2 regions of the Achromobacter sp. ES-001 genome follow, and region 2 is predicted to be linked to the other one. Evidence: riboswitches for the same ligand, from Rfam matches in the RefSeq annotation. Region 2 holds a riboswitch; the other holds the start of a gene.
The links. A riboswitch is a leader RNA that binds a small molecule or an ion and turns the genes downstream of it on or off. The one in region 2 is predicted to bind glycine.

Region 1: another riboswitch for glycine. It lies ahead of KYT87_RS18140 (D-amino acid dehydrogenase); the one in region 2 lies ahead of gcvT (glycine cleavage system aminomethyltransferase GcvT).

Annotation. Positions count from the first base shown of each region.
Region 1 is NZ_CP079940.1:4,046,211-4,050,622, forward strand. Features, by position in the region: partial or broken gene ampC (class C beta-lactamase) at 104-1,264, opposite strand; glycine riboswitch at 1,418-1,508, shown strand; gene KYT87_RS18140 (D-amino acid dehydrogenase) at 1,643-2,890, shown strand; gene KYT87_RS18145 (M23 family metallopeptidase) at 2,847-3,401, opposite strand; gene KYT87_RS18150 (beta-propeller fold lactonase family protein) at 3,550-4,412, opposite strand, start outside.
Region 2 is NZ_CP079940.1:5,597,564-5,601,975, forward strand. Features, by position in the region: gene gcvP (aminomethyl-transferring glycine dehydrogenase) at 1-866, opposite strand, end outside; gene gcvH (glycine cleavage system protein GcvH) at 938-1,315, opposite strand; gene gcvT (glycine cleavage system aminomethyltransferase GcvT) at 1,418-2,518, opposite strand; glycine riboswitch at 2,610-2,733, opposite strand; glycine riboswitch at 2,767-2,863, opposite strand; gene KYT87_RS25395 (ZIP family metal transporter) at 2,980-3,873, opposite strand; gene KYT87_RS25400 (superoxide dismutase) at 3,903-4,412, opposite strand, start outside.

The DNA of each region.
Region 1 (4,412 bases), 1.6 Mb from region 2:
TGTTTCAGTTCGCTTGCGCGCGGGCTTCGGGTTGCGTTTCCGGGGCCGATCCCGAATCCGTTCCCGTTCCCGTATCCGTTCTTGCTCCCGCCGCCGTTTCCCCTTCAAGAATGCGATACGCCAGCCGCACGCGGGCGTCGTTCGGAATGTTCCGATTCGCCAGGATCACCACGCCGATTTTCCTGGCCGGCACAAACGCCACGTAGGCGCCAAAGCCATTGGTGGAACCCGTCTTGTTGATCCACACATCGGCACGCGGGGGCTGCGGCGGGGTCAGGGCCTTGGCCGGGTGGCTCTGGCTGTTCAACGTGCCGGCGTTGGCCGCCAACAGCGCTTTGAGCGTCACCGGATACGCCAGTTGTTCCCAGGCCAGGTCCTGCGTCATTCCACCCACGTCGTAGTAGCCCACATGCGTATCGGCCAAGGCCTTGGACAGCACGGCGTCGTTGACGACGGCCTTGGCGATCTTCGCATCCCGGGCGGCCTTGGCGCTGAATTCCGCGGGCGCTGACGCCACGCCCATGTTCGCGTCCACGAAGCGGATCAGGTCGCTGGCGCTGGTCTTGACGCCGTAGGCTTCGTCGGCCAGCACGCCCGGGTTCACACGCACCGGCGCGTTCTGTTTGTTGTAGCCCTGCGCGTAGTCGCCCATCCTGGCGGCGGGCACGTGGATATAGGTGTTGGTCAGGCCCAGTTTGGGCAACAGCGTCTTCTCCATGGCCTGCGCATAGGGCTGGCCCAGGCTCTTGGCCGCCACCACGCCCAGCATGCCGATGCTGGGGTTGGCATACGTGCGGTAGGTGCCCGGTGCATAGCGCGGCGTCCACGCCGACAGGTAGGCCATCAGCTGGGCATCGTCGCCCACCGTGTCCGGCACTTGCAGCGGGAAGCCGCCGCCCGTGTGCGTGCCCAGGTGGATCAGGTTCAGCTTGCCGAATTCCGTGCCTTGCAAGGCAGGCACGAAGCGCGCCGGGCTGTCGGTCAGCGACAGCTTGCCCAGCGCCTGGGCGTAGGTCGCGAGCGTCGCGGTAAAGGTCTTGCTGATCGAGCCCAGTTCAAACAGCGTGTCGCGGCTGACGGGCGCATGCGTTTGCAGCGAGGCCACCCCATAGCTGCGAAATTCATGCCGCCCTTCGCGCGTGACGGCGATGGCCAGGCCCGCCACGTCGTACTCGCGCATTACCGCATGCACGGCGTCGTCGATGTCGGCGCCGGGGGCCACCGGCTCGGCCGCGGCCAACGAAACCAGGGCGCCGCCGGCCATCACGGCCAGGGTTTGCAAAACAGTGCGTCGCGCGGCGCGAAAACTCATTCCTATCGTCCTATTCGGTTCACGCCGGCCCAACGGCGCACGCGACATAGTACTAACCCTGAAGCAAATGCGACATGAACTTAGCTATTCTCTACCCCGTCGATTCAAAACCGCGCAGAAGAGACCGGCCCTGGCGGCCGGCGCCGACGGAGCAACCGCCCCGGAAACTCTCAGGCAACAGGACTGCGCGCGTATAGACAATCTGGAGAGAGGCGCCGTGCGCGCCCACCGAAGGGGAACCCGCCGCCCGCGCGGGTGAAACTCTCAGGTACCAAAGACAGATGGGGTGCCGCGTCCACATTGGTCGCGGCCACCCTGTCTGGAGCCACCATGCCCCGCATCGCCATCATTGGCGCCGGTATCACCGGCGTCACGTCCGCCTATGCCCTGTCGAACCTGGGATACGCGGTCACCGTCTACGACCGCCAACGCTATCCCGCCATGGAAACGTCCTATGCCAACGGCGGCCAGCTATCCGCCAGCAACGCCGAAGTCTGGAACAGCACGGCCACGATCATCAAAGGGCTACGCTGGATGCTGCGCAAAAACGCGCCGCTGTTGCTGAACCCCCGCTTCAGCTGGCACAAGTATTCGTGGCTGGCGCAGTTCATGGCGCAAATTCCCAACTACCGCGACAACACCATCGCCACCACGCGCATGGCCATCGAAGCGCGCCGGCATCTATTCGACATGGCCGAGGCGGAAGGCATCGACTTCGACCTGGAGCGCCGGGGCATCCTGCACATCTACCACGACGCCGACAGCTTCAAGGCCGCGCATCGCGCCAACGCGCTGCTGCAAGCCGGCGGCCTGGACCGCTACGCAGTCACCGCCGACGAAGCGCGCGCCATCGAACCCGCCATGCAAACCGGATGCCACGGCGGTTTCTACACGCCATCGGACGCCACCGGCGACATCCACAAGTTCACGCGCGGTCTGGCCCAGGCATGCGAACGCCGGGGCGTCACGTTCGTGCACGATGCCGACATCGACAACATCCAACGCCACGACCGCCCTTACGTGCTGGACATCCGCCGCGACGGCGGCACCCAGCGCGAACGGCACGAAGCGGACGCCATCGTCGTGTGCGCGGGCGCGGCCAGCAGAAAGTTCGCCCGCCTGCTGGGAGATTCCATCAACATCTATCCGGTCAAGGGCTATTCGATCAGCGTGCACCTGGACGACGCCGACAGCCAGGGCGCCGCGCCCCGCGTCAGCCTGCTGGACGAAGCCGCGAAGATCGTCACCAGCCGCCTGGGCGACCGCTTTCGCGTGGCGGGTACGGCGGAATTCAACGGCTTCAACATGGACATCCGTGCCGAACGCGTGCAGCCGCTGATCGACTGGACGCGTAAACACTTCCCCAACATCAACACCACGCGCGTCGTGCCGTGGTGCGGCCTGCGCCCCATGACCCCCAACATGATGCCGCGCGTGGGGCCGGGCAAACGCCCGGGCGTGTTCTACAACACGGGGCACGGACACCTGGGGTGGACCTTGTCAGCCGCGACGGCGCAGGTGCTGGCGCAAAGCGTCAGGGCGGCGTTGCCGGCGCCACCAACAGCGTATAGGGGTTGATCGCGCCGCCGTCGTAGATGCCGTAATGCAAATGCGGCGGCGTGCCTCGCGCGTTGCCGGTGTTGCCGACGTAGCCCAGCACGTCTCCGGGGGCCACCAGCTGCCCCCGTTCAATGTCGGCGTAGCCATCCAGGTGCGCGTAGTAATGGCGCTGGCGTCCGGGCCCGAGCACCCACACGACCTGGCCGCCCAGCTTGTTCGTGCCAACCTGCATGACCACGCCTTCCGTGGTGGACAGCACAGGCGTGCCGCGCGCGGCAAAGATGTCGATGCCTTCGTGTTGGCGGCCGCCGGACCGGGCCGCGCCCCAAGTGTCGGTCAAGCGTCTGGCGGACACGCCCTGTACCGGCACGGGCAAGGATGACGGGGCTTCTTGCCAGGCCAGCCGGGCCATATGCCACGGTGCGCGTGCGGCGTCGGGCAGGCGGGGCCACGCCCACGCAGCAAGCCAGACAAATAAGCCCAGGATGACGAGGCGCCAGAGGAAGCGCAATACAGGATTAACGGTCATGCAAGGTTCGACGGCGGGCTGGCCGAGGGGTTCCCGAGGGGTTCCCGACGGGGTTCCCGAGTGGCTTCAAAGGGGCTTCAAAGGGGCTTCAAAGGGCTTCAGAGGGGCCTGTTGCGCCGGCTATCAAGATCGCCCGCGGTTGCCCCGCCTATGCAAACACCAGGCATACCGGTGTTGGCGTCTGGGCCGCCACGTCCATGTCGCTTAGCTGCCCTGTTGCCGCATCGATGCGCAGGCGCAGGATGGAGTCGCCCTTTTGGTTCAGCGCGTACAGGCTGCCGCCGTCTGGCGCCAGGGTAAGTGCGCGGGGGAAGCGCAGGCCCTCGGTCCAGGTTTGTACGCGGCGTAATGCGCCATCCTTGGCGATGGCGAAGGCGGCGATGCTGTCGGCTTGCGGGTGGTCGTTGTCGACGCGGCGGGTAGAGGCGTACAAGAAGCGGCCGGACGGGTGGACAAGCAACGCCGCCGCGTTGCCCGCGCCGGTGAATCCGGGCGGTGTGGCGGGGACCAGGTGGCGCTGCGCCAGCACCCGGCCGGCGTGGGCGTCGTAGCCGAAGCACGCGATTGAGGCGTCAAGTTCGTTCAAGACGTATAACAGCGCGCCATCGGGGTGCAGCGCAAGATGGCGTGGCCCGCTGCCCGCAGACAGCGTCGTGCGCTCGGACAGCGACAGCTTGCCATCCTTGAACGTGAACAGATTGATGCGATCGCTGCCCAGATCGGTGGCCAGGACGCGCTGGCCGGTGGAGTCGAACAGCACCATGTGCGGATGCGCGGATTGCTGTTCGGGGCGCGGCCCCGAGCCGGTTTCCTTGACGATGCCCGACACTTCACCCAACGCGCCGTCGGCCTGGACGGGCAACACGTTATACGTGCCGCCCCCGTATTGCGCCGTGACCAGGTAGCGGCCGTCTGGCGATACGGCAAGGAACGCGGGCGCGGTGCTGGATAGCGACAGGGGCTGCCGGTTCAGGAAGTGCAGGCTGCCGTCAGCCGGGTCGATCGCATAGG
Region 2 (4,412 bases):
CGCTTGAAGGAATCCTTGCAGGCCATGAAGCCGGCGTGCGGGCCGCCAAAACCGAACGGCACGCCAAAGCGTTGCGCCGAACCGATGGCGATGTCCGCGCCCCACTCGCCCGGGGCGGCCAACAGGGCCAGCGCAAGCAGGTCGGTGGCGCAGGCAACCACGGCGCCTTGCGCGTGGGCGGCTTCTGCCAGCTTGCGGTAGTCGGACACCGAGCCGGTGCTGTGCGGGTATTGCAGCAGCACGCCGAAGCATTCCGGCAAGCCCTGCGCTTCGTCGCCCACGGTGATTTCCAGCCCCAGGCCTTCGGCGCGCGTGCGCACGACTTCGATGGTCTGCGGATGCACGTGGCGCGAAATGAAGAACACCGGGCTTTGCGACTTGGCGCCACGGCGGGCCAGCGTCATGGCTTCGGCGGCGGCCGTGCTTTCGTCCAGCAGCGAGGCGTTGGAGATGTCCAGCCCGGTCAGGTCGGCGACCATGGTCTGGTAGTTCAGCAGGGCTTCAAGACGCCCTTGCGAGATCTCCGGCTGATACGGCGTGTAGGCCGTGTACCAGGCGGGGTTCTCAAGAATGTTGCGCAGCACGACGTTGGGGGTCTGCGTGCCGTAGTAACCCTGGCCGATGTAATTGCGAAAGACCTTGTTGCGGCCCGCGATCTGCTTCAGTTCGGCCAGCACGTCGGTTTCGCTGCGCGAGGGCGGCAGCGCCAGCGGGGCCTGGCTGCGGATCTTGGCGGGAACGACTTCGTCGATCAGGGCGTCCAGGCTGGCGCTGCCAATCACTTGGAGCATGGCGGCCTGGTCGGCGTCGGACGGGCCGATGTGGCGGGGGATGAAGTCGGTATGGGTGTCTAGGGCGCGCGACATGGGAACTCTCGGGTGGTGGTGCATCAGGCCGGCGCGCCAAGAGGTCGGCGCGCCCGGCTCGAACCGGCTTCTTAGCCGTTGGCGACGGCTTCGTAGCCGGCGGCGTCCAGCAGCTTGTCGGCATCGGCCGCGTTGACCGGCTTGATCTTGAAGATCCAGGTGGTGAAGGCCGATTCGTTGATCAGGCTGGGGTTGTTTTCCAGCTCGTCGTTGAAGGCAACGATTTCACCGTTGACGGGTGCGTAGATGTCCGAGGCGGCCTTGACCGACTCGACCACGCCGGCGGTTTCGCCCGCGTTCAGCTTGGCGCCAACCTTGACGTCGCCAACGAAAACCAGGTCGCCCAATTGGTCCTGGGCGGTATCGGTGATGCCGACGACAAACACGTCGCCTTCAGCTTTGACCCATTCGTGGGACTGGGTGTACTTGCGATCGGTGGGCAGGCTCATGGGAAATCCTCTAGGGAATACGGGTAGATGAATGGAGTTGCGCGCCTCGTGCGAGCGGCGTGTGCGTCAACTGGCAGCGGCCGTTCGCGCGAAGCTTCGAGTTTACGAGTGTTCGACGGCTTTGCCGTTACGCACGAAGGGCAGCTTGCAGACCAGGGCGGGCACCCATTTGCCGCGGATGTCGACTTCGACGGTGTCGCCCGGACGCACGCCTTGCGGCAGGCGGGCAAAGCCGATCGACACGCCCAACGTGGGCGACATGGTGCCGCTGGTGAGTTCGCCCGTGCCTTGCGCGCAGCGCACGGCCATGTGGGCGCGCATCACGCCGCGCTCTTGCAGCTTCAGGCCGACAAAGGCGGCGGGGGTGGCGAATTGTTCCAGCGCGTCGCGGCCGATGAAGCGGCGCTCGGCATTCTTGAGCGACACGGTCCAGGTCAGGCCGGCCTGGTCGGGCTGGGTCAGCTCGTCCATGTCCTGGCCATACAGGTTCATGCCGGCTTCCAGGCGCAGCGTGTCGCGCGCGCCCAGGCCCGCCGGGCGCACGCCCTGGGCAGCAAGGTCGCGCCACAGTTGCACGACGTCGGACGCAGGCAGGACGATTTCAAAGCCGTCTTCGCCGGTGTAGCCGGTGCGGGCGACGAGCGTGTCGTCGCCCACGCGGGCGGCAACAAAGGGGGTCAGTGCTTCGGAGGCGGCTTGCCAGGCCGGGCGCGAGGCCCAGACCTTGGCGCGGGCGTTCGGGCCCTGCACGGCCACCATGGCCAGATCGCGGCGCGGGGTGATGGCAACGTCGAAATTGCCGGCCTGCTTCACGCGCTGCATCCAGGCCACGTCTTTGTCGGCGGTGCCGGCGTTGACGACCACGCGCCATTCGTCAGCGGCAAAGAAATAGATGATCAGGTCGTCGATGACGCCGCCCTGCGGGTTCAGCATGCACGAATACAGCGCCTTGCCGGGCACGATCAGCTTGGCGACGTCGTTGGCGACCAGGCGTTGCAGGAAGGCGTAGGCATCGGGGCCGGCCACATCCACGTTCAGCATGTGCGACACGTCGAACATGCCGGCGTCCTGGCGCACCGCGTGGTGCTCCTCAAGCTGCGAGCCGTAGGCCAAGGGCATGTCCCAGCCGCCGAAATCGACCATTCGGGCGCCGGAGGCGATGTGTTCGTCGGCCAGCGGGGTGCGTTTGAGGGTTGCGGACATGCGCGGAAACTCCGGGACGGCAATGGCTTGCCAGGGTTACGGAATGCCGGTCGTGACAAGCGGATTGCGCCCGCACGGCATCGGCTGAATCTTCCGCCCCTCTGTCCTTTTGCCTGAGAGTTGCCCCGCGCTGGGCGGGTTTGCACCTTCGGCGCCTGGGCTGCTCGCTGTGTCCCGAATTCGGGGCGGCGCCAGGTCTCTCCAGAGTACTGTTTTGCCGCATCCACACGTTAAAAACCGGGACGGGGCAAGCATGTGCGGTATCGGTTACCTGAGCGATTCTGGGCGAATTGCGCCTTCGGCGGCGACCCTGGTGAAAGGGGCGCTCTCTCCCGCAAACATGCGTGACAGCGGCGCCAAGCATACAACGAAAACCAGGCCTGGAAAAGCGCGATTTCCGGGCGCGGCCCGGCCACAAACCGCTGCCGTGGACCACGCCAAACCGGACACCACCCCCCGGGCTAGCCCAGCGCCGTGTCCAGCAACATCATCAGCACAAAGCCCAGCATCAGCCCGCACGTGGCGTAGACCTCGTGCCCCTTGCGGTGCGATTCGGGAATGATCTCGTGGCTGATGACAAACAGCATGGCGCCCGCCGCAAAGCCCAGCCCCCAGGGCAGCAGCAAGACGGACCAGCCGACGATGGCGGCGCCCAGCACCGCGCCCAACGGTTCGACCAGCCCCGACAACATGCCTAGCGCCACGGCGAAGGCCCGCTTATAGCCGGCGGCCAACAGCGCCACCGCGACAACCATCCCCTCGGGAATGTCCTGGATCGCGATGCCCGTGGCCAGCGCGGTGCCCGCCACCGGATCGCCCCCCGCGTAGCCGACCCCGATGGCCAGGCCTTCGGGCAGGTTGTGCAGCGTGATGGCGATAACGAACAACCAGGCGCGTCGCATGCGGCGCGCCTCGATGCCTTCGCGGCCCTTGATGAAATGTTCGTGCGGCAGCGTGCGGTCCATGATGAGCAGCACCGCCGCGCCCAGCAGAATGGCCGCCCCCACCGTCAGGCCCGCGCCCCAGCGGCCCATGCCCTGGCTTTCGGCCGCCGCGATGCCCGGCGCCACCAGGGAAAACGCGCTGGCCGCCAGCATGACGCCCGCGCCGAACCCGAACATGCTGTCCTGGACCTTTTGCGGGATGGTGCGGGCGAACAGGATAGGCACGGTGCCCAGCGCGGTGGCGCCGGCCGCTACCAGCCCGCCCAGCAGGGCGTCGGCCACGTGCGGCGCGCGCACGTCCAGGTAGGCCCACAGCTGGTGCATCGCCAGGCAGGACACCAGCACGGCCAGGGTCCAGACGCTGATGCTGGTGGCCGCGGGACGCACGCGGTGACGGCTGAATGTGTTCATGGGGCCGATGCCTCCATCACAAAGCGGGCTTAACCCTTTGCGGCCGCATAACGGCGCGCCACCTCGGGCCAATTCACGACATTGTAGAAGGCGCCAATGTATTCAGGGCGAGGGTTTTGGTACTTGAGGTAATAGGCGTGTTCCCAGACGTCCAGGCCCAGGATCGGCGTATTGCCGTGCATCAGAGGGCTGTCCTGATTAGCGCTGCTTTCCACCACCAGCTTGCCGGCCGGCGTGACCGAGAGCCAGGCCCAGCCGCTGCCAAAGCGGGTTAGGGCCGCTTTGGTGAAGGCCTCGCGGAAGGCGGCCAGGCCACCCAGTTCGGATTCGATAGCGGCCGCCAGCGCGCCATCGGGTTCACCGCCACCCTGGGGCGACATCACCGACCAGAACAAGCTGTGGTTGGCGTGGCCGCCGCCATGGTTGCGCACCGCGCCGCGTATGGCTTGCGGCAATTGGTCCAGCCGCGCGACCAGGGCTTCAACGGGTTCTTCCGTGCTGATGCCGGCGCCATCCAGCGCCGCGTTCAGGCTGGTGAC